DNA from 2 places in the Methylobacterium sp. AC690 genome. Region 2 is predicted to be linked to the other one. Evidence: riboswitches for the same ligand, from Rfam matches in the RefSeq annotation. Region 2 holds a riboswitch; the other holds the start of a gene.
What was found. A riboswitch is a leader RNA that binds a small molecule or an ion and turns the genes downstream of it on or off. The one in region 2 is predicted to bind thiamine pyrophosphate.
Positions count from the first base shown of each region.

Region 1 (15,648 bases), on a different contig from region 2:
CGTCCAGTCCTGATCGCGGACGGACGCGCGAGAAAGACCGCACCATGACCTACTGCGTCGGTGTCCTCGTCGAGGAGGGGCTGGTGATGATCGCCGACACCCGGACCAATGCCGGGCTCGACGACATCTCGACCTACCGCAAGCTCCACCACTTCAACGTGCCGGGCGAGCGCGTGATGATGCTGGCCTCCGCCGGCAACCTCTCGATCACCCAGTCGGTCCTCAGCCTTCTGGCCGAGGGCGTGGAGGGCGATGCCGGCGAGCCGAAGATGAAGCTCGTCGAGGCGCCGACGATGTTCCAGGCGGCCCAGCTCGTCGGCCGCGCCATCCGGCGTGTCCGCGAGATCGAGAAGGCGGGATTCGAGGCGGCCAACCTGCGCTTCTCGGTCTCGCTGCTGTTCGGCGGACAGATCGGCTCCGACCCGATGAAGCTCTACCTGATCTACTCGGCCGGTAACTTCATCGAGTGCAGCGGCGACGCGCCCTTCCTGCAGATCGGGGAGCACAAGTACGGCAAACCGATCCTCGACCGGGCGGTGAAGTACGAGACCGACCTCTACGACGCCCTCAAGGTCGGCCTCGTCTCGATGGATTCGACGATGCGCTCGAATCTCGGCGTCGGCTTGCCCATCGACATCGCGGTCGCCCGCCGCAACGCCCTCGACCTCGAGGTGAATCACCGGATCGAAGCCGGTGAGAGCTACTTCCATGATCTGCGTGAGCGCTGGTCGGCGGCTTTGCGCGCCGCCCACCGGGCGATCCCCCGGCCGCCCTACGGCCCGGCGACGGCGAAGTGATCAGGCCCTTGGGCCACCCAGGAGCCTGAGCGCGCCCTCGGCGAGCTCGACGGTCAGACGACCCGCCTCCGTCTCGCGGGCAAGGGGTGCCCCCTGCCCGGCCCAGAGGGGCGAGAAATCGCCCGAGCCGCGCCGCTCGGCCTCGATCCGCAAGGGTTGAAGGCCGATGGCGGCCGTGGGGAACACCGGCGCATCTGCGCACAGCGGCCCGAGTTCGCGGATGACGCGATTCACGAGTCCCCGGGCGGGCTTACCCGTGAGCACGTTGGTGATCGTCGTGTCCTCGTCGCGCGCCCGGCGCAGGGCCTCGCGGTGCGGACCCGAGAGACCGGCTTCCGTGCAGCGCAGGTAGGCCGTTCCCAGCTGAACGGCCGAGGCACCGAGCATGAAGGCGGCGGCGATCCCGCGGGCATCGGCGATCCCCCCGGCTGCGATCACGGGCACGTCCACCGCGTCGACCACCTGGGGCACCAGCGCCATCGTGCCGACCTGTGTCGCGGGATCGCTGCCGAGGAACAGTCCACGATGCCCGCCGGCTTCGGCCCCCTGCGCGATGATCGCGTCGACCCCGCGCTCGGCGAGCCAGCGCGCTTCGCGCACGGTGGTGGCGGACGAGAGAATGGTGCAGCCGAGCGCCCGGACGCGGTCGAGAAGCGACGCCTCCGGCAGGCCGAAATGGAAGCTTACCACCGCCGGCCGGACCTCGGCGACGACCGCGAGCATCGCGTCATCGAACGGAGACCGTTGCGCCATGGCGATGGGAGCCGCCGGATCGAGGCAGAGTTCCGCGTAGTAGGGTGCGAGCCGGCTGCGCCAGGCGGCCTCGCGCTCGTCATCCGGCGTTTCCGGCACGTGGCAGAAGAAGTTCAGGTTGAACGGCGCGTCCGTCCGCGCCCGGATCGCCGCGGCCTCGCTGCGCACCGCGTCCGGGTTCATCGCCGCGCAGGCGAGGGAGCCGAGGCCGCCAGCGGCGCTGACGCTGGCGGCAAGGGCCGGCTTCGGCCCGATCATCGGCGCCTGGACGATCGGGTGCTGCACCGGCACGCGGTCGAGAAATCGGTTCTTGCCCCACATGCGCCGGCTCCTTGCCCATCATCGCAAGTTTGAATCGCAAGTCTGGATCGCAGGTCTGAATCGCCAATCAGATCACGTCTTGAGGCGGGCACGATAGGCACGCACCTCGGCGGCCGGATCCACGCTGCGCATCAGCGCGCCCATCACCGCGACGCCCGCAGCGCCGGCCGCGCGGCATAGGTCCACGCGATCAACTGTCATTCCCCCGAGGGCAATCACCGGCATGCCGAACCCAGCCGCGGTTCTCAGCGCCTCTGCTCCGAGGGCGGGACCGTAGCCCGGCTTGCTCGGCGTCGGAAAGATCGGGCTCAGGGTGGCGTAGTCGGCGCCGGCTCGGGCGGCGACCGCAACCTCATCCGGCGTATGCGCGGACACGCCGATACGGCCACCGGGCAGGCGCCGGCGGGCTTCGGCGATCCCGGTCGCGGTACTCCCGCCGGGCAGATGGACACCGTCGGCGCCGAGTTCAGCGGCGAGCGCCGCATCCGCACCGATGGTCAGCGAACCGCCCTCGGCCTGCACGAGGCGGGCGATGTCCCGGGCGAGTGCGCGCCGCGCCTCCGGTGCCAGGTCGCGCTCGCGAAACCAGACCCAGCGGGCGCCGGCCCGCAGGAGGCGTTCGAGCGTGGCGCAGAGGTGCCGAGCGGCGACCGCCGGCGCATCGGTCGCCGACCTGTCCGTCACCACCAGCAGCCGCGCGGGCAGGCCGCTCATCGTCGCGCGCCGGCCGGCGCGTCGGTCGAAACCCGGCTCACGAGCCCACGAGGCCCAGTTGCGGGCTCGACGGTTCGGCCCGGCCCCGCTTCGGGATCCGTCCGGCGAGATACGCGTCGCGACCTGCCTGGACCGCGTTGCGCATGGCGCGGGCCATCCGCACCGGATCGTCGGCCTTGGCGACCGCCGTGTTCAGCAGGCAGCCGGCGGCGCCGAGCTCCATGGCGATGACCGCGTCGGAGGCGGTGCCGATGCCGGCATCGACGATGACCGGCACGGGCGAGCGCCGACAGATCAGCTCCAGGTTGGCCGGGTTGGCGACACCCATGCCGGAGCCGATCAGCGAGCCCATGGGCATCACGGCAGCGCAGCCGAGATCGGCGAGGCGCTGGCAGACCACCGGATCGTCGTTGCAATAGGGCAGCACGGTGAAGCCGTCGTCGACGAGGTGGCGACAGGCCTCCCGCAGCTCGGCGACGTCGGGGTACAGCGTTTCGCGGTCGCCGATGACCTCGACCTTGATCCAGTTCGTGTCGAGGGCCTCGCGGGCGAGTTCGGCCGTCATGATCGCGTCGCGCGCCGTCTCGCAGCCAGCGGTGTTCGGCAGGAAGCGGTGCCCCTTGAGCCGGCGCAGCGTATCCGAGCCATGCCCCTGCAGCGAAACCCGGCGGATCGAAGCCGTGACCACCTCGGCGCCCGAGGCCGCGACCGCATCGAACAGGATGCTCTGCGTAGGGTAGCCGGCGGTTCCGATGAACAGACGCGAGCCCAGGCTCACACCGCCGATCACCAGCGTGTCCGTGTCGTTCGCGATCTCGGTCATTCCCGGCCTCCTGCCATGGTGTTCTCCCTCCCGATCAGCCGCCCTGCATCGCGCGCACGATCTCGACGCGGTCGCCGTCGCTGAGCGCGGTGGCAGCCCAGTCCCGGCGTCGGATCACGGCGCCGTTGAGCGCGATGGCGATACCCTGCGGGCTCTCAAGGCCGGTCTCCTCGGCCTCTTCCCGGAACAGGGCGTCGAGGTCGGCGGCCGTGCTTTCGCGGACCTCGCCGTTGACTCGGAGCTTCATGCGAAGGCCCTCCGCGGCGGCGACGCGAAGCGGGCCCGGCCGAAATCCCGGGCATAATCCGGCAGCGCTCCCGCGGCGACCAGGGCCGCAACCGCGTCGGCGGTGGCCGGGGCCAGCAGGTAGCCGTTGCGATGATGGCCGGTGGCGACCACGAGGCCGGGCGCCAGGGCATCGATGATCGGGGCATCGTCGTCTGAAGTCGGCCGGAAGCCGCTCCAGATCGCTTCCACCGCCATCTCCTCGATGCCGGGCAGGACGCGACGTGCGCCCTCCAGCAGGGCGTAGAGCCCGCCGGCCGTGACGCCGGGAACGAAGCCGCAATCCTCCACCGTTGCGCCGACGATGAGATGGCCGTCGCTCTTCGGCGCCATGTGGACCTGCTCGGTCCAGACCATGTGGGCGAGGGTGCCGGTGCGGGCGGTGGTCCGCAGGGCGAGCGACTGACCGCGCAGGGGCCGGACCGGCAGGGCGAGATGGTCGGGCAGGAGCCCCGCCTCCCCGCTCCAGGCGCCGGAGGCGAGCACGACGGTGTCGGCCTGACGGATGCCCTGGGCCGTACGCACGCCCGTGACCCGGCCGGCGCTCCAGTCCAGGGCCTCGACACCGCAGCCCTCCACGATGGCGACTCCGGCAGCGAGGCAGGCCTGGACGAGGGCGGCCATCACCCGGCTCGGATCGACTTGGTGGTCGTGTGGGCAGAACAGGCCGGCGGTGACGGCGGGACGCAGGCGCGGCTCGCGGGCCCGAACCTCGGGGCCGGTGAGCCAGCGGGCGTCGAGGCCTGAGCGCTTCTGCAGGTCGTGCCGGAAGCGCAGGCGCTCGACCTCGTCGCGGCCGATGGCGAGCACCAGGGTGCCCTCCTCGCGATAGTCGATGTCGAGGCCGGCCGCGGCCTGAAGGTCATCGCGAAAAGCCGGCCAGCGCGACAGGCTCTCCAGGGCCAGGGGCAGGAGCGGGTCGGAACCCGGCTCGTGCTCGGCGGCAGGGGCCAGCATGCCGGTTGCGGCGAGGCTCGCCCCGGCGCCGACGGTGTCCCGCTCCAGAACGGTCACAGACCGCCCGGCCTGCGCCAGGCGCCAGGCCGCCGACAGGCCGATCAAGCCAGCCCCGACGACGACGACGTCACTGCGGGCTGGAGCGACGACGGCCGGCGGAGCATCGCCGTGCGTCCGTCGCAGGTTGAGGAAGGCGTTCGGGATCACGTCCAACACAATCTCCGCGACCGGCGTCGAGATTGGTGGGGCTGCAGCTTCGAGCGGTGAAGCGTGCCGGGCTTGAGCAGAAACCCGCGGTCCAATCCCTACGCCGGTATGAACCGGGTCAGGTTCGAAGGATTTCCGCGCCGCCATCCGCGAACGGACGGCCATCGGTTTCTCAGCCCCTTGCCGGGGATCTCCCTGGAACACCCCTGATGTGGGCCGTCCACGCGCCGGGGTCAATCCCCGAGCGGGCCTCAGGCGGCGGACGGACGCGCCGGCCGATAGACGCCCATGGGTTCGGCAAACCCGTCGAGCGCGTGCTCGCCGAGGGGCTCCGGCATGTCCCAGAGGAAGTCGACGAAGGGCTTCGTCATCAGGATCGGTTCGGCCAGCGTCCGGTTGAGGCGGGCGACCCGGCTCGCCAGGTTCACGTCGCGCCCGATCACGGTGAAGTCCAGCCGCGCGCCGGAGCCGACATTGCCGTAAGCGGCCTCGCCGTGATGCAGGGCGATGCCGGCGGCCACCGGATTGGCGAACCGGCCCAGGGCATTGGCCTCGGCCAAGGCCGCCATGGCGCTCTGGGACGCCGTGAGCGCCCCCTTGGCGGCACCGCCCAGGTCGTCGCCCGGCTCACGGAAGATCGCCAGCAGCCCGTCGCCGAGATACTTCAGGACCTCCCCGCCCTCGCGCTCGATGGCTGGCACCAGGCAGTCGAAGAAGATGTTCAGGAGGTCGACGGCCTCCTCCGGCGTCATGTCGGCGGAGATGCGCGTATAATCGCGCATGTCGGCAAACAGGATCGCGGAGCGGATGCGCTGAACGTGACCGCGACGGATGGAGCCCCCGAGGATCGCCTTGTGCGGCTCGTCTCCGACATAGATCCGCAGGACGTGGTCGAGCTGCTTGTTGATGCTGCGCATCTCCATCACCGCGGCCAGCGTCGGCATGACGAAGCGCAGGATCGCCACGTCCTCGTCGCGGAACCCCGCCGGGGACCGGGTGGCAAAGGAGATGCCGTTGCGCGTGCCGTTGGTGAAGAACAGCGGCGCGACGATGTAGTGCCGGTAGCCCTCGGCCTTCAGGTCGGGAATGACCGCGAACGCCTCATCCGGGGTCTCGGCGAGATCGAGGATCAACCACTCGCCGGTCTCATGAACGCGGAAGAACGGGCTCGCGCGATAGGCCCGGTCCGATGCTTCCCCGTGCGGGAACAGACGAACCGTCGAGCCCATCTCGCGGGTCCAGAACCGCCCGACACCCGAATACTCGGAATGCAGGGCATCGATGGCCGTGGTGGCCCGGTCCACCGGCACGTCGAGCCTGATCAGGCGCTCGGCCAGGCCGGACAGCAGGTCCTCGGCCTTCGGCATGCGCGCGCCCTCGCTCAGCAGCCAGTCGCGCAGGGCCACGCATTGCTGGAGGGCGCCGAAGGGGACGTCGGCCGCCTCCGAGCCGTCGGCTTCAGCGGTGGGGGAAGGCTGGGGCGGGCCTCGATCGAGCATATGGCCAAGGTGGGTTGGGAGACGGCGTCCGGCAACGGCCACGCCTCGGGTTTTGTGCGTATCGTGCGGGCCTCGCCGCTTCAACAGCGCAGAGCGCTTCAGGGGCTCGGCGCCATCGAAACGAAAGAGCCGGCCCCGTGAGGAGCCGGCTCTTTCAGGTGAAAGGTCCGCCGGAAAAGGCCGGCCTCACCGCGTGCATCAGTTGTCGAGGAAGCTGCGCAGCTTACGCGACCGGCTCGGGTGCTTGAGCTTGCGCAGCGCCTTCGCCTCGATCTGACGGATACGCTCGCGCGTCACCGAGAACTGCTGGCCGACCTCTTCGAGGGTGTGGTCGGTGTTCATGCCGATGCCGAAGCGCATGCGGAGCACCCGCTCCTCGCGGGGCGTGAGCGAGGCGAGTACGCGCGTCGTGGTCTCGCGCAGGTTCGACTGGATCGCCGCATCGATGGGCAGGACGACGTTCTTGTCCTCGATGAAGTCGCCGAGGTGCGAATCCTCCTCGTCGCCGATCGGGGTTTCGAGCGAGATCGGCTCCTTGGCGATCTTGAGAACCTTGCGCACCTTCTCCAGCGGCATGGCCAGCTTCTCGGCCAGTTCCTCCGGGGTCGGCTCGCGGCCGATCTCGTGAAGCATCTGGCGCGAGGTCCGAACGATCTTGTTGATCGTCTCGATCATGTGCACCGGAATGCGGATCGTGCGGGCCTGATCGGCGATCGAGCGGGTGATCGCCTGCCGGATCCACCACGTGGCGTAAGTCGAGAACTTGTAGCCGCGGCGGTACTCGAACTTGTCGACAGCCTTCATCAGGCCGATGTTGCCCTCCTGGATCAGATCCAGGAACTGCAGGCCGCGGTTGGTGTACTTCTTGGCGATCGAGATCACGAGGCGCAGGTTGGCCTCGATCATCTCCTTCTTGGCCTGACGGGCTTCGCGTTCGCCCTTCTGGACCATGTTGACGATCTTGCGGTACTCGCCGATCTCGAGGCCCGTCTCGGAGGCGAGGGTCAGGATCTGCTCGCGCAGGCGGGCGACCTCGTTCGAACCCTTCTCGACGAGGTTCTTCCAGCCACGGCCGCCGAGGCTGCCGACGCGCTCCATCCAGTTCGGATCGAGTTCCCAGCCCTGGTAGTGGCGCAGGAACTCGTCGCGGGCGACGCCGTGGCTCTCGGCGTAGCGCATCAGTCGGCCCTCATGGGAGATGAGGCGCTTGTTGATGTCGTAGAGCTGCTCGACCAGGGCCTCGATGCGATTGGCATTGAGGGAGAGCGACTTCACGTCGGTGACGACGGCGTCCTTCAGCTCGTCCTGCTTGCGCTCCTGGGCATCGGTGCGGGTGCCGCCGGAGGCCTTGAGCTCGGCATGCTCGATCTGCAGCTTGCGCAGCTTGCGGTAGTTGTTGGCGATGTTGTCGAACGTCTCGAGGACGCGCGGCTTGATCTCGGTCTCCATGGCCGCCAGGGAGACGTTGTTCTCCATGTCGTCCTCGTCGTCGCCGTCGGGCGGCGTCGGCGTATCCCCCTCGCTCTCCTCGCTCTCCTCCGCGCCCTCGGCGATCTGCATCGCGTTCTTGGCGTCGGGGCCCGCATAGGTGGCTTCGAGGTCGATGATCTCGCGCAGCAGCACCCGGCCGTCGACGAGTTCGTCGCGCCAGATGATGATGGCCTGGAAGGTCAGCGGGCTCTCGCACAGCCCGGCGATCATCGCCTCGCGACCCGCCTCGATGCGCTTGGCGATCGCGATCTCGCCCTCGCGGGACAGGAGTTCCACGGAGCCCATCTCGCGCAGGTACATGCGCACGGGGTCATCCGTGCGGTCGGTCGGCTCCTTGGTCGTCTCGGCACGCAGGGCGACGGGCTTGGTCGGCGCGATCTCGGCGACCTCGGTCCCCTCCGCCCCATCCTCGTCGTCGGCCTCGCCGTTGGCCTTGGCCTCCGTCGTCTCCTCGGTCTCCTCCGCCTCGACGACGTTGATGCCCATCTCAGAGAGCTGCGACAGCACGTCCTCGATCTGGTCGGGGTCGGATTGGCCGTCGGGCAGAACCTCGTTGATCTCCTCGTAGGTGATGTAGCCGCGCTTCTTGGCGAGCTTCACCATCCGCTTGACGGAGGCATCCGTCAGATCGAGGAGCGGCCCGTCGGTCTGTTGCTCCGGAGCAGCATCCGTCTCGTCCCGTTCCGTTGCCTTCGTCGCCATGGTCCGCCTATGGTTGTCGTGTCAGCGTCGCGCGGAAGCGTGTCGCTCACTCCGCGTCGTCGACGCTGAAATGCATGTGATGTGCGGACCGCCGGAGTGACAGCCGCGTCGATGTCAGATCCCGGTATGCAAGCGAGACGCTTGACCGATTGTTAACCATGCGCCGCCAATGGCGGCCGAATTCGTTCGCGGCGCGCGTTTCAGGGTGTCGATGCCTCATCCGCATCCGGCACCGCTTCGTCCGCCTCCGCGCCAGCGATGACGGCCATGCGGGCCTTCACGTCGCACAGCCAAGCGAAGTTCGCCTCCGTCTCGTCCTCGACCAGGGCCCGCTCAGCCAAGCGGAGTTCGCTATTTAGCGCGCCAGACTTGCGGTGCAAGATCACGGCCTGACGCAATGCGTCTTCGAGACGCACAGGATCGGCATGCGCGTCAAGTGTCCATCGATCGCCCGGACGCACATGGCTCGCCAGCCGAGCCGCCGCATCCGTGAGCCCGGCGCGCTTCAAACGGTTCTCCAGGACCTCGACGCCGGGCTGATCCACGTCGGCATGGCTGTCGAGCAGGAGGGAGCGCAACGCCTGCGCATCCGGATCGCCGAGTTCGAGCTCGGCGAGATCCTCCGCCTCGATCCCGAGCAGTTCGGGGTGGACGAGGAGGCTGGAGACGATCATCGCCTCTCGGTCGCGAAAGGCCACCGGGCCGGAGGCGCTGGTCTCGCCGGCGTAGAGGGGATTGAATTTCGTGGTGATTCGCGGTGACGGCGGCGGATCGCCGGGCCGGGGATGGCGCTGGAAGGCCGGGCGTGCCGAGCCAGCCCTCGGCTCCCACGGTCCACGGCGCCCCGAGGAGGCCTGCGGGGACAGGGCGCGCAGGCGTCCCTCGATCTCGTCCCGGTAGAATCCCCGGACCGTCTCGTCGCGGATGGAAGCGACCATCTCGCGCAGCGATTTGGCGAGACCGGCCCGCCGTTCGGGGGTATCGAGCGGCGCCCCGTCGGTGGCCCGCGACCACAGAACCTCGACGAGGGGGCGGGCCGCGTCGAGCACGCGGTCGATGGCGGACTTGCCCTCGGCGCGCAGGAGATCGTCGGGGTCCTGCCCCTCGGGCAGCATGGCGAAGCGCAGGGACTTGCCCGGGGTCAGCCCGGGCAGTGCCACATCGAGGGCTTTGAAGGCCGCACGCTGGCCAGCCCCGTCGCCGTCGAAGCACAGGATCGGCTCGTCGGCGTTGCGCCAGAGGAGGCCGATCTGCTCCTCGGTGAGTGCCGTACCGAGGCCCGCCACCGCGTTGGGATGGCCCGCCAGGGTCATGGCGATGACGTCGACGTAGCCCTCGACCGCGATGATGACGCCGCGATCATGCGCCGGCTTGCGTGCCTGATGCAGGTTGTAGAGCAGTTGGCCCTTGTGGAAGAGCGGCGTCTCCGGCGAATTCATGTATTTCGCCTTGGCGTCCTTCTGCATCGCCCGGCCGCCGAAGGCGATGACGCGCCCGCGCGAATCGGCGATCGGAAACATCACCCGGTCCCGGAATTTGTCGTAGGGGACACGGATGTCCTCGCCGGCCACGATGAGGCCGAGCTCGACCATCAGGTCCCGGTCGACATCCTTGGCGGCGAGGTGGTCGCGCAGGGTGTAGCGGTCGCCCGGGGCGTAGCCGAGGCGGAAACGGCTCCGGATCTCCGGGCCGAGTTGGCGTCGGTCGAGATAGGCGCGGGCCTCCACGCCGGCGCGGCCCCGCAGTTGCTCCTCGAAGAAAGCGGCGGCCATCTCCATGACCTCGATCGCTCCGGCCCGCTTGGTCTCCTGCTCGCGGGCGTCGGCGCTCGGCGCGGGCAGGGTCACGCCGGCCTCCGCCGCCAGGCGCTCCACCGCCTCGGGAAAGCTCAGGCCCTCCGTCTCCATCAGGAAGGTGAAGACGTCCCCGTGCTTGCCCGAGGAGAAGCAGTGATAGAACTGCTTCTGGTCGTTCACGTAGAACGAGGGTGACTTCTCGGCGTTGAACGGCGACAGGCCGCGCCACTCGCGGCCCGCTTTCTTCAGCCGGACGCGCCGCCCCACAATATCGGAGGCGGGCAGGCGCGCACGGATCTCTTCGAGGATGTGGGGCGGGTAACGCACGGCAAGAACCGGACCTCTGCGGCCGCCCATACTAGCGGCACGGGCTTAAAGAGTCCCCAACGCCGATGCAGGGCACGGGGACGCCCTCATGCCTTGGCGTTCAGCGCTCGGCATTCAGCCCTTGCCGTTCAGCGCCTCTTTCACGAGGCCGCTCGCCTTGGCGAAGTCCATGCGGCCGGCATAGGCGCCCTTCAGGGCGGCGATCACCTTGCCCATGTCCTTGGGACCGGCGGCGCCGGTCTCGGCCACGGCCTTGTCGATCGCCGCGCGGGTCTCGGCCTCGTCCATCTGCTGCGGCAGGAAGCCGGCGATGATCGCGACCTCGTTGCGCTCGTTCTCGGCGAGCTCGGGCCGGCCACCCTGGTCGTAGACGGCGGCCGATTCGTTGCGCTGCTTGATCATCTTCTGGAGCAGCGCGAGGATTTCCTCCTCGGAGGCGGGCTCCTTGCCGAGGCCGCGCGCCTCGATGTCCTTGTCCTTCAGGGCAGCCTGAATCATCCGGACGGTGGCGAGCTTCGCCTTGTCGCCGGCCTTCATGGCCTCCTTCATCTCGGTGGTGAGACGGGCGCGCAGCATCGTGTGACTCCTGAAAAAGCGGAACCCCGGAAAGAGCGGGACTCGGACGGCGGGTCGATGGCGTGGTCTGCGAATTGCTGCGCGAACCGGGGTTCTTGAGACGTGCCGACGCCGGGGCCACATTGACCCTAACGCGGCACGCTCGCTATGAGCGCCGCACGACAAGCCGCCCGCATGCGCCGCTCACGGCGCCGGGATCGGCCGGACATAAGCGAGATCACGCCGATGCTGCAAGATGAAGGCGTCCACACGCCTGCCGTGCCCGCGCCCCCCGCTCCCTGGGCCGAGCCCCTGGCCACCGCTCTCCTGGTCCTGGCGGACGGGACCGTGCTGGAGGGATTCGGCATCGGCCAGACCGGAATCGCCGACGGCGAGGTCTGCTTCAACACCGCCATGACCGGATACCAGGAGATCCTGACGGATCCGTCCTATGCCGGCCAGATCGTCACCTTCACCTTCCCGCATATCGGCAACACCGGCACCAACGACGAAGACCTGGAGAGCCTCGCTGCGGCGCCGGCCTCCGGCGTCCGCGGCACGGTCATCGCGTCGGCGGTGACCAAGCCCTCGAGCTGGCGCTCGTCGAGCCACCTCGACGCGTGGCTCAAGGCCCGGGGCATCGTCGGCATCACCGGCGTCGACACCCGCGCGCTCACCGCGCTGATTCGCGACAACGGCATGCCGAACGCCATCATCGCCAACGATCCGGAGGGACGCTTCGACCGCGAGGCCCTGAAGGCCCGCGCCGCGGCCCTGGCGCCGATGGAAGGCCTCGACCTGGTCCCGCCGGTCACCAGCCGCGAGCGCTCGGAATGGTCCCAGACCACCTGGGGCGTGAAGACCGGCTACGGCGACCGCAAGGCCGGCGCTGGCCTGAAGGTGGTGGCGATCGACTACGGCGTGAAGCGCAACATCCTGCGTCTCCTCGCCGAGGCCGGCTGCGACGTGACCGTGGTGCCCGCCACGACGACCGCGGAAGAGATCATGGCGATGAAGCCGGACGGGGTGTTCCTGTCGAACGGCCCCGGGGATCCGGCCGCCACCGGCACGTATGCGGTTCCGGTGATCCGGGCCCTGCTGCAGGAGAAGGTGCCGACCTTCGGCATCTGCCTGGGACATCAGCTGATGGGGCTCGCGCTCGGCGGGCGCACCGTGAAGATGGCGCAGGGCCACCACGGCGCGAACCACCCGGTGAAGGACAAGACCACCGGCAAGGTCGAGATCGTCTCGATGAACCATGGCTTCGCCGTGGATCCGGCCAGCTTGCCCGACACCGCCCTGGAGACGCATGTCTCGCTGTTCGACGGCTCCAATTGCGGGCTCACCCTCACCGACCGCCCGGCCTTCTCGGTCCAGCACCACCCGGAGGCCTCGCCCGGCCCGCGCGACAGCCACTACCTGTTCGAGCGCTTCGTCGCCCTGATGAAGGCGGGCAAGCCCGAGACGCTGGTCACCTCGGTCGACTGATCTGCGGTCGACGGATCTGAACGGCCGGATGGTGGCGACGCCCCGTCCGGCCGCTGCGGCGGCTGCAGGCCAGCCCTGCACGCAGGCGATGCGAACCGCGAAATGGTTCCCGTCCGGTCACAAAAAATCCGGCATTCCGGGGCATCTCGGCATCGTTAACGACCCGCTAAGGACGGCGTTCGAAGATCGTCGCCGGGTCGATTCCGACGCTTGCCGGGGATTTCCACATGACGTTCGACGACGCGCGCGACGACTTCTCGCGCCTGCATCGCCTCTTCACGTTCCATCTCGGCGTGGCCGTCAGCCTCGCCTGGATGACCGCCCTCTACTCGGCCTGCTACGCGCCGTGGGTCCGCAACATCCGCGCCTTGATCGACCCTTCCGCGAGCCTCGACCGCGTCGAGAGCACCTGGTCCTTCCTGTTCGCGATGCCGGTGGTGATGACGCTGGCCTGGATCGGATTGTATTTCGGTCGTGAGATGCTGCGCCGGAGCCAGACCCTGTCGAATGCGGCGCTCGAATTCGCCGCCGCTGCCGTGGTCGCCTTCGGGGTGTTCTACCTGTCCATCGACCGCGCGGTCTCGGCTCTTTACCTGGGCTTCTGAGACGCTTCAGCGCTTCACCTTCGGCCCGCGCCCTTCCAATGGCGGCGGGCTGCGTGTAAGTGCCAAGATCAACGACAATCCACGCCGCTAGCGCCCCCAGGCCCGTGCCGTTCTTCCGGCACCGCGCATGGCCGGGCGCGCGTGCCTGCAGCCAAGGCGCCCGATGCCGAAACGCACCGACATTTCCTCGATCCTGATCATCGGTGCGGGGCCGATCGTCATCGGTCAGGCCTGCGAGTTCGATTATTCCGGGACCCAGGCCTGCAAAGCCCTCCGCGAGGAGGGCTACCGGATCGTGCTGGTGAATTCGAATCCGGCCACGATCATGACCGACCCGGATATGGCGGATGCGACCTATGTCGAGCCGATCACGCCCGAGATCGTCGCCAAGATCATCGAGAAGGAGCGTCACGCCATCCCGGGCGGCTTCGCTCTTCTCCCGACGATGGGCGGCCAGACGGCGCTGAACTGCGCCCTGTCCCTCAAGAAGATGGGCGTGCTGGAGAAGTTCGACGTCCAGATGATCGGCGCCACCACCGAGGCGATTGACAAGGCGGAGGACCGTCACCTCTTCCGCGATGCGATGACCAAGATCGGCCTGGAGACGCCGAAATCGGCGCTGGCCAATGCCTCCGCGGCCAAGAAGGCCGATCGTCAGAAGTACCTCGCCGAGGTCGCCCGCATCGAGGCGGCGAACGAGGGCGAAGCCCGCGCCGCGGCCCTCGCGGCCTTCGAGAAGACCTGGCACCGGGGCGAGTCCGAGCGCCGCAAGCGCTACGGCGAGCACGCCATCGGGCAGGCGCTGATCGCGCTCGCCGAGGTCGGCCTGCCGGCGATCATCCGCCCCTCCTTCACCATGGGCGGGACCGGCGGCGGCATCGCCTATAATCGCGAGGAATTCCTGGACATCGTCGAGCGCGGCATCGACGCCTCGCCGACGAACGAGGTCCTGATCGAGGAGAGCGTCCTCGGCTGGAAGGAATACGAGATGGAGGTCGTTCGCGATAAGAACGACAACTGCATCATCGTCTGCTCCATCGAGAACATCGACCCGATGGGCGTCCACACCGGTGATTCCATCACCGTCGCGCCGGCCCTGACGCTGACGGACAAGGAATACCAGGTGATGCGCGACGCATCCCTGGCGGTGCTGCGCGAGATCGGCGTCGAGACGGGCGGCTCGAACGTGCAGTTCGCCATCGACCCGGCCACGGGCCGGATGATCGTCATCGAGATGAATCCGCGGGTGTCGCGCTCGTCGGCGCTCGCCTCGAAGGCCACCGGCTTCCCGATCGCCAAGGTCGCCGCCAAGCTGGCCGTCGGCTACACCCTCGACGAGATCGCCAACGACATCACGGGCGGTGCGACCCCGGCCTCGTTCGAGCCCTCGATCGACTACGTCGTCACCAAGATCCCGCGCTTCGCCTTCGAGAAGTTCCCCGGCGCCGAGCCGACCCTCACCACCGCCATGAAGTCGGTGGGGGAAGCGATGGCGATCGGGCGCTGCTTTGCCGAATCGCTTCAGAAGGCCCTGCGTTCCCTGGAGACCGGGCTCACCGGTCTCGACGAGATCGAGATCGAAGGCCTGGGCAAGGGCGACGATCACAACGCCATCAAGGCCGCCCTCGGCACCCCGACGCCGGATCGCCTCCTGAAAGTCGGTCAGGCCCTGCGCCTCGGCGTGAGCCACGAGGAGGTCTATGCCTCCTGCAAGATCGACCCGTGGTTCCTGGAGCAGCTCCAGGCGATCATCGACCTGGAGAATCGGGTCAAGGCCCACGGCATCCCGAACACCCCCGGGGCGTTGCGCCAGCTCAAGGCCGCCGGCTTCTCCGATGCGCGCCTCGCCGTGCTCGCCAAGACCGACGAGGACAGCGTGCGGGCGGCGCGCCGGGCCCTGGGCGTACGCCCGGTGTTCAAGCGCATCGACACCTGCGCCGCCGAGTTCCAGGCGCCCACCGCCTACATGTACTCGACCTACGTGGCGCCCTTCGCCGGCACGGTGGTGGACGAGGCGCGTCCGACCGACGCCAGGAAGATCATCATCCTCGGCGGCGGCCCGAACCGGATCGGACAGGGCATCGAGTTCGACTATTGCTGCTGCCATGCCTGCTTCGCGCTCTCCGAGGCCGGCTACGAGACCATCATGGTCAACTGCAACCCGGAGACGGTCTCGACCGACTACGACACCTCCGACCGGCTCTATTTCGAGCCGCTCACCCAGGAGGACGTCCTCGAGATCATCGAGACCGAGCGCCAGGCCGGAACGCTGCACGGCGTCATCGTCCAGTTCGGCGGCCAGACCCCGCTGAAGCTCGCCCGCGCCCT
Region 1 is NZ_CEEDOX010000002.1:210,186-225,833, forward strand. Features, by position in the region: gene AC0IY1_RS03355 (transglutaminase family protein) at 1-13, shown strand, start outside; gene AC0IY1_RS03360 (proteasome-type protease) at 45-797, shown strand; gene AC0IY1_RS03365 (NAD(P)H-dependent flavin oxidoreductase) at 798-1,871, opposite strand; gene AC0IY1_RS03370 (thiamine phosphate synthase) at 1,944-2,585, opposite strand; gene thiG (thiazole synthase) at 2,623-3,408, opposite strand; gene thiS (sulfur carrier protein ThiS) at 3,443-3,655, opposite strand; gene thiO (glycine oxidase ThiO) at 3,652-4,833, opposite strand; TPP riboswitch at 4,935-5,063, opposite strand; gene AC0IY1_RS03390 (adenylate/guanylate cyclase domain-containing protein) at 5,109-6,356, opposite strand; gene rpoD (RNA polymerase sigma factor RpoD) at 6,555-8,549, opposite strand; gene dnaG (DNA primase) at 8,750-10,672, opposite strand; gene AC0IY1_RS03405 (GatB/YqeY domain-containing protein) at 10,787-11,248, opposite strand; gene carA (glutamine-hydrolyzing carbamoyl-phosphate synthase small subunit) at 11,474-12,715, shown strand; gene AC0IY1_RS03415 (hypothetical protein) at 12,943-13,320, shown strand; gene carB (carbamoyl-phosphate synthase large subunit) at 13,484-15,648, shown strand, end outside.
Region 1: it holds a riboswitch for thiamine pyrophosphate, as region 2 does, so the genes downstream of both, thiO (glycine oxidase ThiO) here and thiC (phosphomethylpyrimidine synthase ThiC) in region 2, are expected to answer to the same signal.

Region 2 (15,648 bases):
GCCAGGCCAGGCGCAGCAGCCGGGCCGGGTTCTCGGCCCGGACCTCGAGCAGCGGCTCCCCAGCGGCGCGGATCGCCACGAGGCGCCCGTCCTCCAGGCGCAGGGCATCGCCGTCCTCCAGGGACGCGGCCTTCGCGAGTGCGAGGGACAGGGTCAGCCCGCCCTCCCCGGTCAGGCTCTCCGGCGGGGCCTGACGGGCGGCGTGGTCGAGAACGATCGTGTCGACGATCGCATCGGCGCGGACGGCGACCTTGCGGACGATGGCGGTGGCGCGCTGCATGGATTCCTCGCGGCGGAATGGGCGGCCGGCGCCGCCCGGATGGACCCTGATCGGCGCATCACTAGAGGGTTTTTCGGCGAAACGGAAAGGCGGGACGGAACCTTAGCCGTTCGGCGTGCATTTCTCGCGCGGAATGCTTAAGCTCGGGCGGCACGAACATCACGGCCGAAGGCCGGGTCACGACGCACAAGGGAGTCTCGGAACCATGAAGAAGCTCATTGCCGCCACCTTCGCGGGTGTCCTCGCCCTCTCGGTCGGCGCCTGCAACACCCCGCAGGACCGCGCCCTCGGCGGCGCCGGCCTCGGCGCGCTCGCGGGTGCCGCCATCGGCGGCGCCGCCACGGGCCGCGCCGGCGGCGCGCTCGCGGGTGCGGCCATCGGCGGCGCCGGCGGTGCCATCGTGGGCGCCTCCACCGCCCCGCGCTGCCCCTACGGCACCTACCGCGACGCCTACGGCGACGTGTACTGCCGCTGAGACCCGGCACCGCGCGGCCCGGAACGGCCGCGCCGGACCATCGGGCTCCCTCTCTCCGGAGAGGGAGCCTTTTTCGTGGGACGAAGGCTCACGCGCCCCGGACCGGGTCCCGCTCCATCCAGGCGAGCATGCCCGCCGCCGCCGCGCGGCCCGAGGCGAAGGCCCCCTGGAGCAGGTAGCCCCCCGTCGGGGCCTCCCAATCGAGCATCTCCCCCGCCACGAAGGTGCCGGGCCGCCGGGTCAGCATGAAGCCGGCGTCGAGTTCGCCGAAGCGGACGCCGCCCGCGGTCGAGATCGCCCGGTCGAGGCCGCGCGGGGCGAGGAGGCGCAGCGGCACCGCCTTGATCAGGGCCGCCAGGGCCGCGGCAGCGACCGGCAGCGGATGCACCGCCTCGCGCAGAAGACCGATCCCCACGGGCGTCAGCGCCGCGGCCTTGCGCAGGCGGTTGGCCAGGGACAGGCCGGGCTTCGGATCGCTGAGCGCCCGCGCCAGGGCCGCCTCGTCGACATCGGGCCGCAGGTCGAGGGTCAGCCGGGCCTCACCCCGCTCGGTGGCGGCCCGGATCCGGTGCGCCAGGGCGTAGATCGCTCCGCCCTCGATGCCGTCGGCGCTGACCACCGCCTCGCCGCGCACGCGGAGGCCGTCCAGGCTGAGGGCGATCCGCTTCAGCGGGGTGCCGGCGAAGCGCTCGGCGAAGATCGGCGACCAGGCGACGGTGAACCCGACATTGGCAGGCTTGAGCGGCGCCACCGCGACACCCGCGCGCGCGAGCACGGGCACCCAGGCGCCGTCGGAGCCGAGGCGCGGCCAGCTCGCGCCCCCCAGGGCCAGGAGCACCGGGCGGTGCGCGGTCTCGACCCGCCCCTCCGGGGTCTCGAAGACCGGGCCGCCCGCGTCCGACCAGCCGGTGAAGCGGTGGCGGGGGCGGATGCGGACGCCCAATCCCTCGAGGCGCTGGAGCCAGGCTCGCAGGAGCGGCGAGGCCTTGAAGGCCTCCGGGAAGACGCGGCCGCTCGACCCGACGAAGGTCGGCTGGCCGAGGGCGTGGCACCAGGCGCGCAGGTCGCCGGGCGAGAACGCCGCGATGGCCCCGGCGAGGGCGTCTTCCTCCGGCTGGTAGCGCGCCAGGAAGGCCGGCAGCGGTTCGGAATGCGTGAGGTTGAGCCCACCGCGTCCGGCGATGAGGAGCTTTCGCCCCACGCTCGGCATCCGGTCGTAGAGGGTCACGGCGTGGCCGGCCTGCGCCAGCACCTCCGCCGCCGCGAGGCCGGCCGGGCCACCACCGATCACGGCGGGGCCGTCCATGTCCGGGCCGTTGCGTACACTGTCAGTCATGCGTCCTGGGAAGCCGGCGGGGGTCGGCCCTGTCAAGCGTGACAGGGCGATGCCCTTGATTCGCCCGGTTCAGAGCCCCAACTGCGCCTCATCGGCTGCGGGCCCCTCTGGCGGGATGCTGCATGATGCGTTCCGTGATGTCGGAGCCGATGCTTTCTCTCCTCAAGAAGCATCGACGGTCCTGCGTCATGGTTGATTTTCTGTATTACGAGTGGCTCGGCAAGCCCGTGTGGATGTGGCTTGGGTTCCACGCCCTCGTGGCCGGGTTGCTGGCCTTCGATCTCGGACTTCTGCACCGCGACAAGAATCACGAGATCGGCGTGAAGGAGAGCCTCCTTCTCACGCTGTTCTACTTCACCCTGGGCATGATCTTCGGCGGATGGGTCTGGTGGTATCTCGGGCCCCAGGCGGGCCAGGAATACGTCGCCGGCCTCGTGGTCGAGAAGTCGCTGTCGATGGACAACGTCTTCGTGATCGCCGTCATTCTCACGGCCCTCGGCATTCCCCGCGCCGCCCAGCACCGGGTCCTGGTCTGGGGCATCCTCGCAGCCGTCCTGCTGCGGGGCCTGATGATCGGCCTCGGCGCGGCCCTCGTGCACCAGGCCGCCTGGGTTCTGTCGATCTTCGCCGCCTTCCTGATCTTCGCCGGCCTCAAGATGCTGGTCTCGAAGGAGGAGGAGCCGGGCGATATCCGCGAGAACCGGGCCGTCCGGTTCCTGCAGCGGATCCTGCGCATCACGCCCGAGTTGCACGGGCAGCGCTTCATGGTGCGAAAAGCCGACCCGAAGACCGGGAAGACCGCCCTCTGGCTGACGCCCCTGGCCCTGGCGCTCATCCTGGTGAACGGTGCCGACGTGATCTTCGCCGTCGACAGCGTGCCGGCGATCTTCGCCATCACCACCGATACCTTCGTGGTCTACACCTCCAACATCTTCGCGATTCTCGGCTTGCGGGCGCTCTACTTCGCCCTGGCGGCGATGGTGGACCGCTTCGCCTATCTCAAGACGGCGCTGGCCTTCATCCTGATCTTCATCGGCGGAAAGATCGTGGTCGCCGATACCTTCGGCCTCGTCCACGTGCCGCCGTGGGTCTCCCTCGCGGTCACCGTCGTGTTCCTGGTCGCGGGCATCGCCTACAGCCTGTGGCGCACCCGCGGCACGGTCACGGCAGACGCGCACGGGCATGACGCGCACGGGCATGACGCGCACGGGCATGACGCGCATGGGCATGGCGCCCAGGCGGTGCAGCACCGGGTGTAACCGGCGGCCGGTGTTCGGAGGGTTGCACGGGCGCCTCCCTCCCCTTCTATGAGGGAGGGAGCCACTCCAGTGCGCGCTACCGCCCCGGCAGGGCCGCGATCAGGTCCCGCAGGGTGGTGATCGTCGAGGCGTCGGCGACGCCGTCGACGCGGGCCGGGCGGAAGTGGCGCTGGAACGCCGTCACCACCGCGCCCATGCGGGCATCGAAGCTGGCGCCCACCGGCAGGTCGTAGCCGTAGAGGGCGAACATCGCCTGCAGGGCCTCGATCGGCGGTCCGGCATCGCCCTGCGCGAAGAAGCGGCCGTCGCGGATCGGGGCCGGCGGCACCCAGTGGCCGATGCCGGCGCGGGCGAGGGTCTCCCAGGGGAAGTGCTCGCCCGGATCCTCCTTGCGCTCGGGGGCGATGTCCGAATGGGCGAGGATCCTGTGCGGGGCGAGGCTCCAGCGCTTCGCGAGATCGCCGCACAGGGCGATCACGGCCTCGATCTGTGCCGGCGGATAGGCCGGCAGGCCGCCGGCATGGCCGCCATTGACGATCTCGATGCCGAGGGAGCGCGAGTTCACGTCGCTGATCCCGGCCCAGGTGCCCTGGCCCGCATGCCAGGCCCGGCGCCCCTCGGGCACCATCTGCACCACGCGGCCATCCTCCAGCACCACGTAATGGGCCGAGACCTCCGCCACGGGGTTGGCGAGGCGTTGCAGGGCGGCGGCCGCGCTCTCCATCCCGGTGTAGTGCAGGATGAGGAGGTCGACCGGACCGGACCGGCGCTCGCCGTGGTTCGGCGACGGGTGGACGCTGGTGGCGACGGGACTTTCGGGCGTCGGTTTCACGTGAGGCCCCGCTCGGTGCTGATCCGGTCATAGGCGGCGTTGATGGCCGCGAGCCGGCGGGTGGCGATGGCCACGGCCTCCGGCGGCAGGCCGCGCGCGATGGCCCGGTCGGGATGGTTCTCCCGCACCAGGGCGCGGTGGGCGGCCTTCAGCCCGGCATCGTCGACAGCGTGGTCGAGGCCGAGCACGAGATAGGGATCGTCGGAGAGCCGGACGTGGCGGGCGGCGATGCGGCGGAACGCGGCCTCGTCGTAGCCGAAGGTCTCCGCCACAGCGCGCAGGTAGCGCTCCTCCGCCTCGTGGATGGCGCCGTCCGCCTTGGCGATGTGGAACAGGCCGTCGAGCACGTCCTCCAGCAGGGCCGGCTCGTCGTGGAAGGTGGTGGCCAATTGCCGGGCATAGGCCTCGAAGCCGTTCGCCGTACCCTTGGCAAGGTCGAACAGGCGCTGCACGCCGGGCCGGGCGCGCTCGTCCACCTGCACCACCTTGGCGAAGGCCTCGACCTCGGCCGGCGTCACCACGCCGTCGGATTTGGCCATCTTGGCGGCCAGGGCCACGAGACCGGTGGTGAAGACCACGTCGCGCGGCGTGGTGCCGAACAGGGCGCCCTCGCGGTCGACCAGGAAGTGCCCCGCCACTCCGCCGATGAGGCCGCCGAGGGGGCCGCCGATGGCGAGGCCGAGGCCGGCCCCGCCGAGCTTGCCCCAGATGCCCACGCTCATCGGGCAACCCCGCGGGTGCAGGGAACGGGGCTGGAAGGGTCAGGAAGCATGGACGGTAGCGACACGTGGGATCGACTTCGGCGCGAAACGAAGCGCGTCCTTACACCGGACGCCTCCGTTTCGGCGAGGGGCGATCGCCCGGGTTGTCCGGCGCCTCAGCGCCGGGCGCAGAAGCCGACGAGCCCCTGGCTCTCGGTGGGGCAGGTCGCACTCAAGCTTCCGTCGGCTCCCGCCGTCACGATGGCGCTGCCCCCCTTCAGGCAGAGGGCCGAGGCCAGGATCTCGGTGCTCTCGCAGGTGATGCTGCAGCCGGAGGCCGGGCAGGTGTCCTGGCGCACCACCCGGAACGGCGATGCGGGTGCGGCGGCGGCCAGGGCGGCCTGACCGGCCTCGCCCTTCTGACCCGCCGGGCCGCGCTCGCCGGCCGCCCCCTTCGCGCCCGTCTCGCCCTTCGGTCCGGCATCCCCCTTCGGACCCGGCTCGCCCTTGAGACCCGTCTCGCCCTTGGGACCTGCCTCGCCCTTGGGACCTGCCTCGCCCTTGGGTCCGGCTTCCCCCTTGGGTCCGGTCTCGCCCCGGGGACCCGGCTCGCCCTTCGGTCCCTGGGGACCGGGCAGGCCGGCGACGCCCTGCGGGCCGGCGGGGCCGGTCTCGCCCCTGTCTCCCGCGTCTCCCTTCTGCCCCGTCTCGCCCTTCGGGCCGGGCTGGCCGGCAGGTCCGCAATTGGCGATGACCGCCTCGCGCTCGTCCTCGCCCGCCTTCAGGGTGGCGATGCAGTTGGTGGGCACGTAGGGCAGCCGGAAGACGAAGCGGCCCCGGCTGTCGGCGATGATCGAGATGTCCTCGTCGAGCACCACCACCGTGCCGGGCTTGCGCACGCTGCCGGAGATGCGGAGGTCGCCGTTCTCGAAGCGGGCATCGTAGACCTGGATCGGCTGCGACGCGACCTGGGGCCGGCGCACCTTGGACGCGGCCCGGGGCTCTTCGCCCCTGGGTTGGGCCGCCGTCTGCGCCGCGGCGGGGAGCCCTCCCGCGACGGTGATCAGGCCCGACAGGACCACGAGGGCACGAGCGAGACGCATGGAGTTCTCCCGGCTGATCCGCGTCTTGTGCGCGGCAGGTGAGGAGTGCTGCCCTGCCCTCGCCACAGGGTCAAGCGTGGCGCAAATGCCGGCCCGCGGGACGCCATCCACAGGCATCCACAGCCTTCCACAGGCCAAGTCCTTGAGCGGCGACGAAATTCCGAATCCCCCCGGAAACCGATTGAGTCTGTTCCTGTTTTGTTCTTAGCGTAGCGGGATGGAGCGGAGCCGATGAGACAGAGCCCTGAAGACCTTCCCGATGTGGAGACCGCGATGGCGTCGACGGACCACCCGGACGTGGGATCTCCGTCCCGGGACGCGGAGCCCGTGGATCTGGCCGCATTGCGCGACCTCGTGGCCGGGCACGGAGGGGGCTCGGTCCTCCGGGGTGCCCTGCCCTTCGGCATCCACGACGTCGATTCGCGCCTCGCGCAGGGTGGGCTCGCCCTCGGGCAGCTGCACGAGATCGCCCCCGACCAGGCGGGCGACGAGCCGGCGGCCCTCGGCTTTGCCCTGGCGCTGGTGGCGCGCCACCTCGCCCGCGTGCGGGGCGAGGCCCTGCTGGTGGTGGGCCAGGGCCACCCCCTCCCCTACGGCCACGGGCTCGCCGGCCTCGGCCTCGACCCGGGGCGGCTCCTGCTGTTCGAGGTCGCCAGCGACGGAGACGCCTACCGGGCCCTGGAGGAATCCCTACGCGCGCAGGGGCTGGCCGCCGTGGCGGGCCTCGTCGACGCCGCCCTGCCCCTGGCCCAGAGCCGGCGGCTCCACCTCGCGGCCGGGCGAACCGACCTGCTTCTCCTCGTCCTGCGGCCTCCCGAGGCGGAGAGCCCCAACGTGGCCGCGACCCGCTGGCGGATCGCCGCCGGCAAGGCCCTGCGCGACCGATTCGGCTGCATCGAGCGGCCGTGCTGGCAGGTGACCCTCGACCGAAGCCGCAACGGGCGGACCGGACATTGGCTTCTGGAGTGGGATCATGCCGCGCATCGTTTCGGTCTGGCTGGAGCATTGGCCGGTCACACGGTTGAGGCGGGCCCGGGCGCGGCCCTGTCCGACCGGCGCGTCCAGCGCTCGGGCTGACGGCGGCCGGGAAGACGGCACCCAGCAAGACCGCGCCCAGCAAGACCGCGCCCAGGACGACGGCGCTCACGGGGACGGCCCCCTGGTGGTGGCCGCGATGGAGGCCAACGGCCTGCGCTTGGTCGCGGTGGACGCCGCCGCCCGCGCCCTCGGCCTCGAGCCCGGCGAGACCCTCGCCCGGGCCCGGGCCCGGATCGGCACGCCCGTGGCCGTCCATCCCGCCGACCCGGAGGCCGATGAGGCCGCCCTGCATCGGCTCTGCCTCTGGGCCAAGCGCTACACCCCGGTCGTGGCGCCCTACGGTCCGGCAGAGGGCGCCGACGGCTTCTTCCTCGACATCGCGGGGGCGAGCCACCTCTTCGGAGGCGAGGCGCAGTTGCTGGCGGACCTCGCACGACGCCTGTGCGCGGGCGCGATTCCGGCCCGGATCGCCCTCGCGGACACGCCCGCCTGCGCCTTCGCCCTGGCGCGCCACGGCGGGGGTGGCCTCGTGGCGCCCGGATGCAACGGGGAGGCCCTGCAGGCCCTCCCGGTTTCCGCCCTGCGCCTCGATCCGGGCAAGGCGCAGGCCCTGGCCCGCCTCGGCCTGCGCCGGATCGGCGACCTCGCCGCCGCACCCCGGGCGCCCCTGGCCCGGCGCTTCGGCGAGACCCTGCTGCTGCGCCTCGACCAGGCCCTCGGCCGCCGGCCCGAGCCCCTCGTCTCGGCGGAGGACCCGCGCGACTTCGAGGCCCAGCGCGGCTTCCTCGAACCGATCGGGCAGCCGGAAACCATCGTCGCCACGGCCACGGGCCTGATGGAGCGGCTGGCGCCCCGGCTGGAGGCGGCCGGCCTCGGCGCCCGGGCGCTGCGGCTGTCCCTGACCCGCGTCGACGGGGTGGTGCGCACCCTCGACCTCGGGATGAGCCTGCCGAGCCGTTGCCCGGTCCAGCTCGCACGCCTGCTGACCCTGCGCCTCGATCGCCTCGGCCCGGCCCTCGATGCCGGCTTCGGCTTCGAGACCGTGGGCCTCGCCGTCACCGCCACGGGCACGATCGCGGCGCGTCAGGGCACGCTGGTGGAGACGCCCGCCGAGGGCGGAGGCGCCGAGCATCTGGGCGATGCCCTGCGCCAGCGCCTCGGCCGGCGGATGATGCGGCTCGGCTTCCGCGCGAGCCACCTGCCCGAGCGGGCCGACCTCGTGGAGCCCTGGCGGGCGGATCGCCCCACGCCGGCCGGCCGGTCCGATCCGGCGTCCCGGCCGCGCCTGCAGCCCCGGCCGCTGGTGCTGTTCAGCCGGGGCGAGGCCGCCGAGGACGTCATCGCCCTCGCCCCCGACGGGCCTCCGCACCGCTTCCGCTGGCGCCGGCGCCTGCACCGCGTCGCCCATGCGGACGGGCCCGAGCGCATCGCCGACGAGTGGTGGCGCGCGCCGGGTCCGCTCAGGGACTACTACGTGGTCGAGGACGAGGCCGGGCGCCGCCTCTGGGTCTATCGCGAGGGCTTCCCCACGATGGAGACGCCCGCGCGCTGGTTCGTGCACGGGCTGTTCGCGTGATGTGAGCGGGAGAGGCGCCCGGGAGAGGCCTCGGAAACTTCACGCGGACACGGCTCTGGAAATCCGCGCGCCGCGGGCAGTTCTTCGACGCGCCGCCTGTCCCGGGCCGGTCGGCTGAGACCGGCCCGGGACACGGTCCCCTACTCGGCCGCGTCGACGTAGAGCTTGCCACCCTCGGCCTGGAACTCGGCGGATTTCGCCGCCATGCCGGCCTCGCGCTCGGCCGCGCTCAAGGGCGCGGCCTCGCCCAGCACCTGGCCGGCCGCCTCCATCGCTAGCACCTCGGCGCGCAGGTCCTGCGTGATCTTCATCGAGCAGAACTTCGGGCCGCACATCGAGCAGAAATGCGCGACCTTGTGGGCGTCCTTCGGCAGGGTCTCGTCGTGGTAGGCGCGGGCCGTATCCGGGTCGAGGGAGAGGTTGAACTGATCCTCCCAGCGGAAGTCGAACCGGGCCCGCGACAGGGCATCGTCACGCAGCTGCGCCGCCGGGTGGCCCTTGGCGAGATCGGCGGCATGGGCCGCGATCTTGTAGGTGATCACGCCTTCCTTGACGTCGTCGCGGTTGGGCAGGCCGAGATGCTCCTTCGGGGTGACGTAGCAGAGCATGGCGCAGCCGAACCAGCCGATCATCGCGGCGCCGATGCCGGAGGTGATGTGGTCGTAGCCGGGGGCGATGTCGGTGGTCAGCGGGCCGAGGGTGTAGAACGGCGCCTCGCCGCACTCCACGAGCTGCTTTTCCATGTTCACCTTGATCTTGTGCATCGGCACGTGGCCGGGGCCCTCGATCATGGTCTGGCAGCCCTTGTCCCAGGCGATCTTGGTGAGCTCGCCCAGGGTCTCCAACTCGGCGAACTGCGCAGCGTCGTTGGCATCCGCGATGGAGCCGGGGCGCAGGCCGTCGCCCAGGGAGAACGACACGTCGTAGGCCCGCATGATGTCGCAGATCTCGTCGAAGCGCTCGTAGAGGAACGACTCACGGTGACCGGCGAGGCACCAGCGCGCCATGATCGAGCCGCCGCGGGAGACGATGCCGGTGACCCGGCGCGCGGTGAGCGGCACGTGGGCGAGGCGCACGCCCGCATGGATGGTGAAGTAGTCGATCCCCTGCTCCGCCTGCTCGATCAGGGTGTCCTTAAAGACCTCCCAGTCGAGCTTCAGCGGGTCGCCGCCGACCTTCTCCAGCGCCTGGTAGATCGGCACCGTGCCGATCGGAACGGGCGAGTTGCGCACGATCCACGAGCGGATGTTGTGGATGTTGCGGCCCGTCGAGAGGTCCATCACTGTGTCGGCGCCCCAGCGGGTCGCCCAGACCAGTTTCTCGACCTCCTCGGCGGCCGACGACGTCACGGCGGAATTGCCGATGTTGGCGTTGATCTTCACCAGGAAGTTGCGGCCGATCGCCATCGGCTCCACCTCGGGGTGGTTGATGTTGGCCGGGATGATGGCGCGGCCGCGGGCCACCTCGTCCCGGACGAATTCCGGCGTGATGAAGGCCGGCAGGGCGGCGCCGAAGCTGTTGCCGTCGGCCAGCGCCGCCTGCGCGCCCTCCAGCATCGTCTGGCGGGCGAGGTTCTCGCGGTTGGCGACGTAGATCATCTCCTCGGTGATGATCCCGGCGCGGGCGAACTCGTACTGCGTCACCATCTGGCCTGGGCCGGCCTTGCGGATCTCGCGGGTGGCCGGACAGGGGGCCACGAGCTTGTCCTCGGGCACGAACCCGTTGTCCTCGGGCTTGACCACGCGCGGGGTCACGGTGGCGTAGCCGCGCCGGGCGATCCAGGGCTCGCGCACCAGCGGCAGGCCGGCATGCAGGTCGATCTTGGCATCCGTCTCGGTGTAGGGGCCCGACGGATCGTAGACCCGCACCGGGGCCTCCTTCGGATCGCTGAGCGTGATCTCGCGGAACGGCACCCGGATGTCGTCGTGCCCGGCCACGGGAGCGTAGACCTTGCGCGAGCCCATGATCGGGCCGGTGGTCACCGCCTGGGGCTGACCCTGCGGAAGATCCTTCGGGAGAACGGGTGCATTCATCGGTTTCGCTCCTGGCGTGGGAGACGATCCGGACTCGCGTCGAGCGGTGTTGGATGGGACGACGCCTGGATCTTGCGCGCCGCTGCTACGAATTCCCGTCCCTCCGCCGGTACGAACCGGATCAGGTTCAAGGGTCAGGGCGACGCGCCCAATCTCAGCCCCCGCACTCGGAGCCCCCCTCGGAATGCTTCTAGATTCGAGGTCTGCGGCGGTTTTGTCAATCGCCGGCCCGATGAAGTGCGGCGGAATAGGGTGCGAACCGAACTTTATCGTCAGGCCCCGCGTTCGGTTACCAGAAGTTCGGTCCTCGGGATCGACATGCGAACGACAGGCTCTCCCATGAAGCGCATACTCCTGGCATCGGCCGCCCTGGTCGGGGCCCTCTCGATGATTCCCGCATCCGCGGACGCACGTCCGGGCGGTGGCGGCGGTGGCTTCCGTGGCGGTGGCGGCGGATTCCACGGCGGTGGACTTGGCGGCGGCGGCGGATTCCGCGGCGGCAACTTCGGTGGTGGCGGCTTCCGCGGTGGTCTCGCGCAGGGCGGCGGGTTCCGCGGCGGCAATGTCGGGGGCAACTTCGGCGGCGGCGGCTTCCGCGGCGGCCTCGCGCAGGGTGGCTTCAACCGCGGCGGGTTCAACCGCGGCGGGACCATCGGCGTCGGCGCGGGTGCCGTCGGCGCCGGAGCGGGCCTCGCGGCCGGCAACGGCTTCCGGGGTGATCGCGGCGGCTTCAACCGCGGTGGATACAACCGGGGCGGCGCCTATGCCGGGCGCGGCTACGGCTACCGCCGCGGCTACGGTGGCGTCGGGCTCGGCCTCGGCCTGGGTCTCGCCGGCGCCGGGATCGGCTACGGCCTCGGCAGCGCCTATGGCGGCTACTACGGCGACGATTACTATGCCGGCGGCTATGCGCCGGCCTATTACGGCGGCTCCGCGCCCTACGGTGGCGGCTATGCCGCGACGGGCTACGAGGCCGTCCCGGAGGTCGCGACCAGCGGCGAGGACGTCGCCTACTGTGTCCAGCGCTTCCGGTCCTATGACCGCCGCACCGGGACCTATCTCGGCAATGACGGTCAGCGTCACGCCTGCCCGTAACGGTTGACGCGTCGCAGCAGGATCGAAGGGCTCCGCCGCGAGGCGGGGCCCTTTCGCATTTCCGGTCCCAGGTTCGTGGACGCCGTGGGCAGTCCGGCCTCAGGAGCCCTGCAGGCTCTCGGCGAAATCGTCCGGCACCTCTCCGAAGCTGCCGAGGATGGACGCGCTCTCCAGTTCGCCCGTCTCGTCGTCGGCTACGACCTTGATCGCCGCCGTGCCGGGGAAACGGGCGGCCATCGCCTCGGCCTTCTTCAAGGCCCCGCTCTCCGTCACCGCCACCTCGCGGTCGCCCGGCGAGAGCCGCTTGCGCTTGAGCACGAAGGTCTGCACCAGGAACGTCGTCTTGAGGGCCATCGCAGGGTCTCTCCACCGGGCCGCGCCGGATCGCGTCGGATCCGGAGGCCGAGCGCACCTAGCACGAAAGCCCACTTCCTACGCGGCGCGAACGCCGCGGTCGGGCCGGGACCGGCCGCCTCCGCTCAGGCCGACCGGTTGCGAGGGGCCTCGCGCCGCTGGATCAGGCGCGCCCCGTCCCAGAGTTCGACCGAGCGGCCATCCAGGAAGGCCCGCGCCCGCTCCGGGGCCTCCGCCTCACGACAGCCCGCAAGGGACTCGGTGCGAAGGACGCGGCCGGCCTGGTCCAGCAGCCGCACGCGGGAGGCCGATGGCGCCCCCTGCCCCGACGCATCGTCCCGCATGACCCGCGCCCGCCTCGACGATCGTGACGAGCCGGGGCGCCGCCTCGCACGCGAGACGAACCACGCGGCACCTCCGCATGCGCCGCAACCGTCCGGCTCAGCGCGTTGACGGACACACCGCCGCGACACGTCCGCCGCCACGCCGTTAAATCTCCCGTGCGTCGTGCCCCTCTGACCGGTGGGATCACCACAGGCGCACCAACCGAAACCCCGCGATCACGTCTGCGAGATCGATGCCGCACACCGTCGTCACCAGCAGGCTCGCGCGGAACAGCGGCCGGGTGAAGGCCGCCGAGATCAGGAAGAGGCCCAGCAGCACCAGCCCCGAATGCCGGGCCATCTGGTCCGCGAAGGTCCAGGGCGCGGTTGGCGGCGAGGCCGGCGGGCCGGAGAGCCAGGGTCGGACGATGTCGTAGCCGTCGAGCCCCGGGATCGGCATCAGCCCGAGCACCAGGGCGGTGCCCTGGAACAGCACCGACACGGCGAGCACCGCACGCAGCGTCTCCGCGCCCGGGCTGGCCAGGGCGTAGAGCAGCGCGAGCACGACGAGGAAGAGGACGCTCATCGCCGGGCCGGCGGCGGCCACCGCCGATTGCCGTCCCCGGCTCAGCCCGGATTCCGGCGGACGACCGAGGCTGCCTGGCATTCCCACGCCGCCCGGAAATCCGACGCCACCCATGATGGTGAACAGCGCCGGCAGCAGCATGGTCGCCACGGGGTTGGGGGCCCGCAGGGGATCGAGGGTGAGCGCGCCGGTCCGGGGCAGGCCCCAGAGCAGCGCGGCCCGGGCATGGCCATACTCGTGCAGGCAGAGGCCCAGCACCCAGCCGGACATCAGGAAGACGAAGGCCGCACCCGAGCCCGCGAGCGCGCCGGCACCGATGCCGAAGCCGACCCCGCAGAAGATCAGCCCGACGAGGAGCGCGTTCGCGCTGAGGCGAGGAGCGCCCATGACCTCCGCGCGACCGGACGCGTCCCTCATGCCGCGGCGCGCCGGACCGGTGCGGGCGCGGCGGACCGGTGACGGGTCCTCAGGGGGCGGCTCGTGGGCAAGAGGAAGCTCTTGGGCAAGAGGAAGCTCGTGGGCAAGAAGCGTCTCGTGGGCAAGAGGAAGCTTCGGGGAAGAACGGGCGCAGGAGCATTCACGCGACGCAACATCGCTGGTGACACGCCAAAGTCCAGCCCTACCTCTCGGGGACGCCCCAGTGTCCCCTCCATCCCCAGGGTCCGGCGCGGTTCGGCGCCCCGCCGCGACGGTTCGGGGTCGTCGCTCGGTCGCGGCCTCACCCTTCATCGAGCGCATGCGTCTTCTCGCTTCCCTCGTGGCCACCGCCTTCCTCGGCCTCGCCGTCCTGGCCATGACGCTGCTGACCGTCTTCCAGCGGCACCTGATCTATCCCGGCGCCTTCCGCAGCCAGGCGCCCGCCCCCGCCCGGCCGGCGCCGACGGGCACGGAAGCCATCAGCCTGCCCACGGCCGACGGCGAGCGCCTGCTCGGGTTCTGGCGGGCGCCGGAGCCGGGCTGTCCCGTGGTGCTCAGCTTCCACGGCAACGGCTCGCGGCCGGAGCCCGCTGCGGCGCGCTTTGCCGGCGGGCCCTGGCGCATGGCGGGCTGGGGCGTCCTCGCCATCGCCTATCGCGGCTATCCCGGCTCGACCGGGAGTCCGAGCGAGGCGGGGCTGATCGCCGACGGACAGGCGGCCTATGCGTGGATCCAGGCGCGGGTCCCCGGAACTCCGGTGCTGCTGCACGGCCACTCGCTGGGGGCTGCGGTGGCGGTGGCCCTGGCCGAGACCCGGCCGCATCTCGGCCTCTATCTCGAGGCGCCCTTCGACTCCCTCTCCGCCATCGTCGCCGGGCGCTTCCCCTTCCTGCCGACCGGCCTGCTCCTTCGGGATACCTTCCGGTCCGACGCGCGCATCGCCGCCGAGGGCGGTCCCCTCGTCATCGTCCACGGCCGGGACGACCCGGTGGTGCCTCTCGCCCATGCCGAGCGGCTGGCGGCGCAGGCCGGTCCACGGGCGCGCCTGATGGTCATCCCCGGCGACCACGTCTCCATTCTCGGGACCCGGGACCGCGAGGCCGCGGCCCTGTTCCAACCGAACGACCCCGCCTGCCGGACGCTTGTTCCGGCAGCAGACCACTGACGCACGCATCCGACGGGAGACACCCTTGGGACGACGAGCCCGGCTCTGGCGCGACGACGACCCGGCGACGCATGGTCCGCAGGCCAAGCCTCCGGTGATCTGCCCGCTCTGCGAGCGGCCGATCCCGCCCCATGCCAAATCCAGCCTGCACCACCTGACCCCGAAGCTGAAGGGCGGGGCGCGCGCAGGCACGGTGCGCCTGCACCAGATCTGCCACTCGGCGATCCACGCCCGCTTCAGCGAAGCCGAGATCGCCCGCCGCCTCGCCGACGTGGAGGCCTTGCGGGCGGCGCCCGAGATGGCGGAGTTCCTGGCCTGGGTCCGCACCAAGCCGGACGATTTTCACGCCGCCACCCGCATGACCCGCGACCGCCGGGGCGCCAAGCGCGATCCGCACTGAGGCCTGCGGGGCGCAGCCGGCCCTGCGGCAGGCGCCCGCGCAGGGAAACGCGGCACCGCCCGGAGTGCGAGAAGCCGCGGCCCGGCCTTTACCTTCCGTTCGGCATGATCGGCCGGCGGCTCCCAGCGTATCGCCATCCTTAAGACCTGGCGCCCAAGGATCGCGGTCCTGTGGGCGGGGACGGATCATGGCGGCGGTCGGGGTGGGGCAAGGAACGGCGCAGGGAACGGGGTCGCGGATGGCGGGATCCCCGGAGGATTCCGCCCGGCTCGCCTGGGTGGATGTCGCCAAAGGCCTCTGCATCATCCTCGTGGTCATGATGCACTCGACCCTCGGCACCGGGATCGCGATGGAGGGCGAGGGCTTTCTCCACACCGTCGTGGCCTTCGCGCGCCCGTTCCGCATCCCGGACTTCTTCCTGCTGTCGGGCCTGTTCCTCGGCCGGGTCATCGACCGCGACTGGCGCCTGTTTCTCGACCGGCGCCTCGTGCACTTCGTTTATTTCTACGTCCTCTGGGTGCTGATCCAGTCGGCCTTCAAGTACGGCGCGATCACCGACGGAGCCGGGCCGGGCGCGTTCGTCGCCCATCTCGCCCTGGCGGTCGTCGAACCCTACTCGACCCTGTGGTTCATCTACCTGCTGGCGGTGTTCTCGGTGCTGACCAAGGCCCTGCG
Region 2 is NZ_CEEDOX010000016.1:65,487-81,134, forward strand. Features, by position in the region: gene AC0IY1_RS18795 (urease accessory protein UreE) at 1-280, opposite strand, end outside; gene AC0IY1_RS18800 (hypothetical protein) at 486-755, shown strand; gene AC0IY1_RS18805 (TIGR03862 family flavoprotein) at 844-2,091, opposite strand; gene AC0IY1_RS18810 (TerC family protein) at 2,280-3,350, shown strand; gene AC0IY1_RS18815 (N-acetylmuramoyl-L-alanine amidase) at 3,427-4,182, opposite strand; gene AC0IY1_RS18820 (TerB family tellurite resistance protein) at 4,179-4,904, opposite strand; gene AC0IY1_RS18825 (collagen-like protein) at 5,060-5,986, opposite strand; gene AC0IY1_RS18830 (ImuA family protein) at 6,260-7,063, shown strand; gene AC0IY1_RS18835 (Y-family DNA polymerase) at 6,960-8,600, shown strand; gene thiC (phosphomethylpyrimidine synthase ThiC) at 8,741-10,633, opposite strand; TPP riboswitch at 10,715-10,823, opposite strand; gene AC0IY1_RS18845 (BA14K family protein) at 10,973-11,728, shown strand; gene AC0IY1_RS18850 (hypothetical protein) at 11,828-12,082, opposite strand; gene AC0IY1_RS18855 (hypothetical protein) at 12,208-12,426, opposite strand; gene AC0IY1_RS18860 (zinc metalloprotease) at 12,611-13,378, opposite strand; gene AC0IY1_RS18865 (alpha/beta hydrolase) at 13,728-14,573, shown strand; gene AC0IY1_RS18870 (restriction endonuclease) at 14,599-14,973, shown strand; gene AC0IY1_RS18875 (acyltransferase family protein) at 15,212-15,648, shown strand, end outside.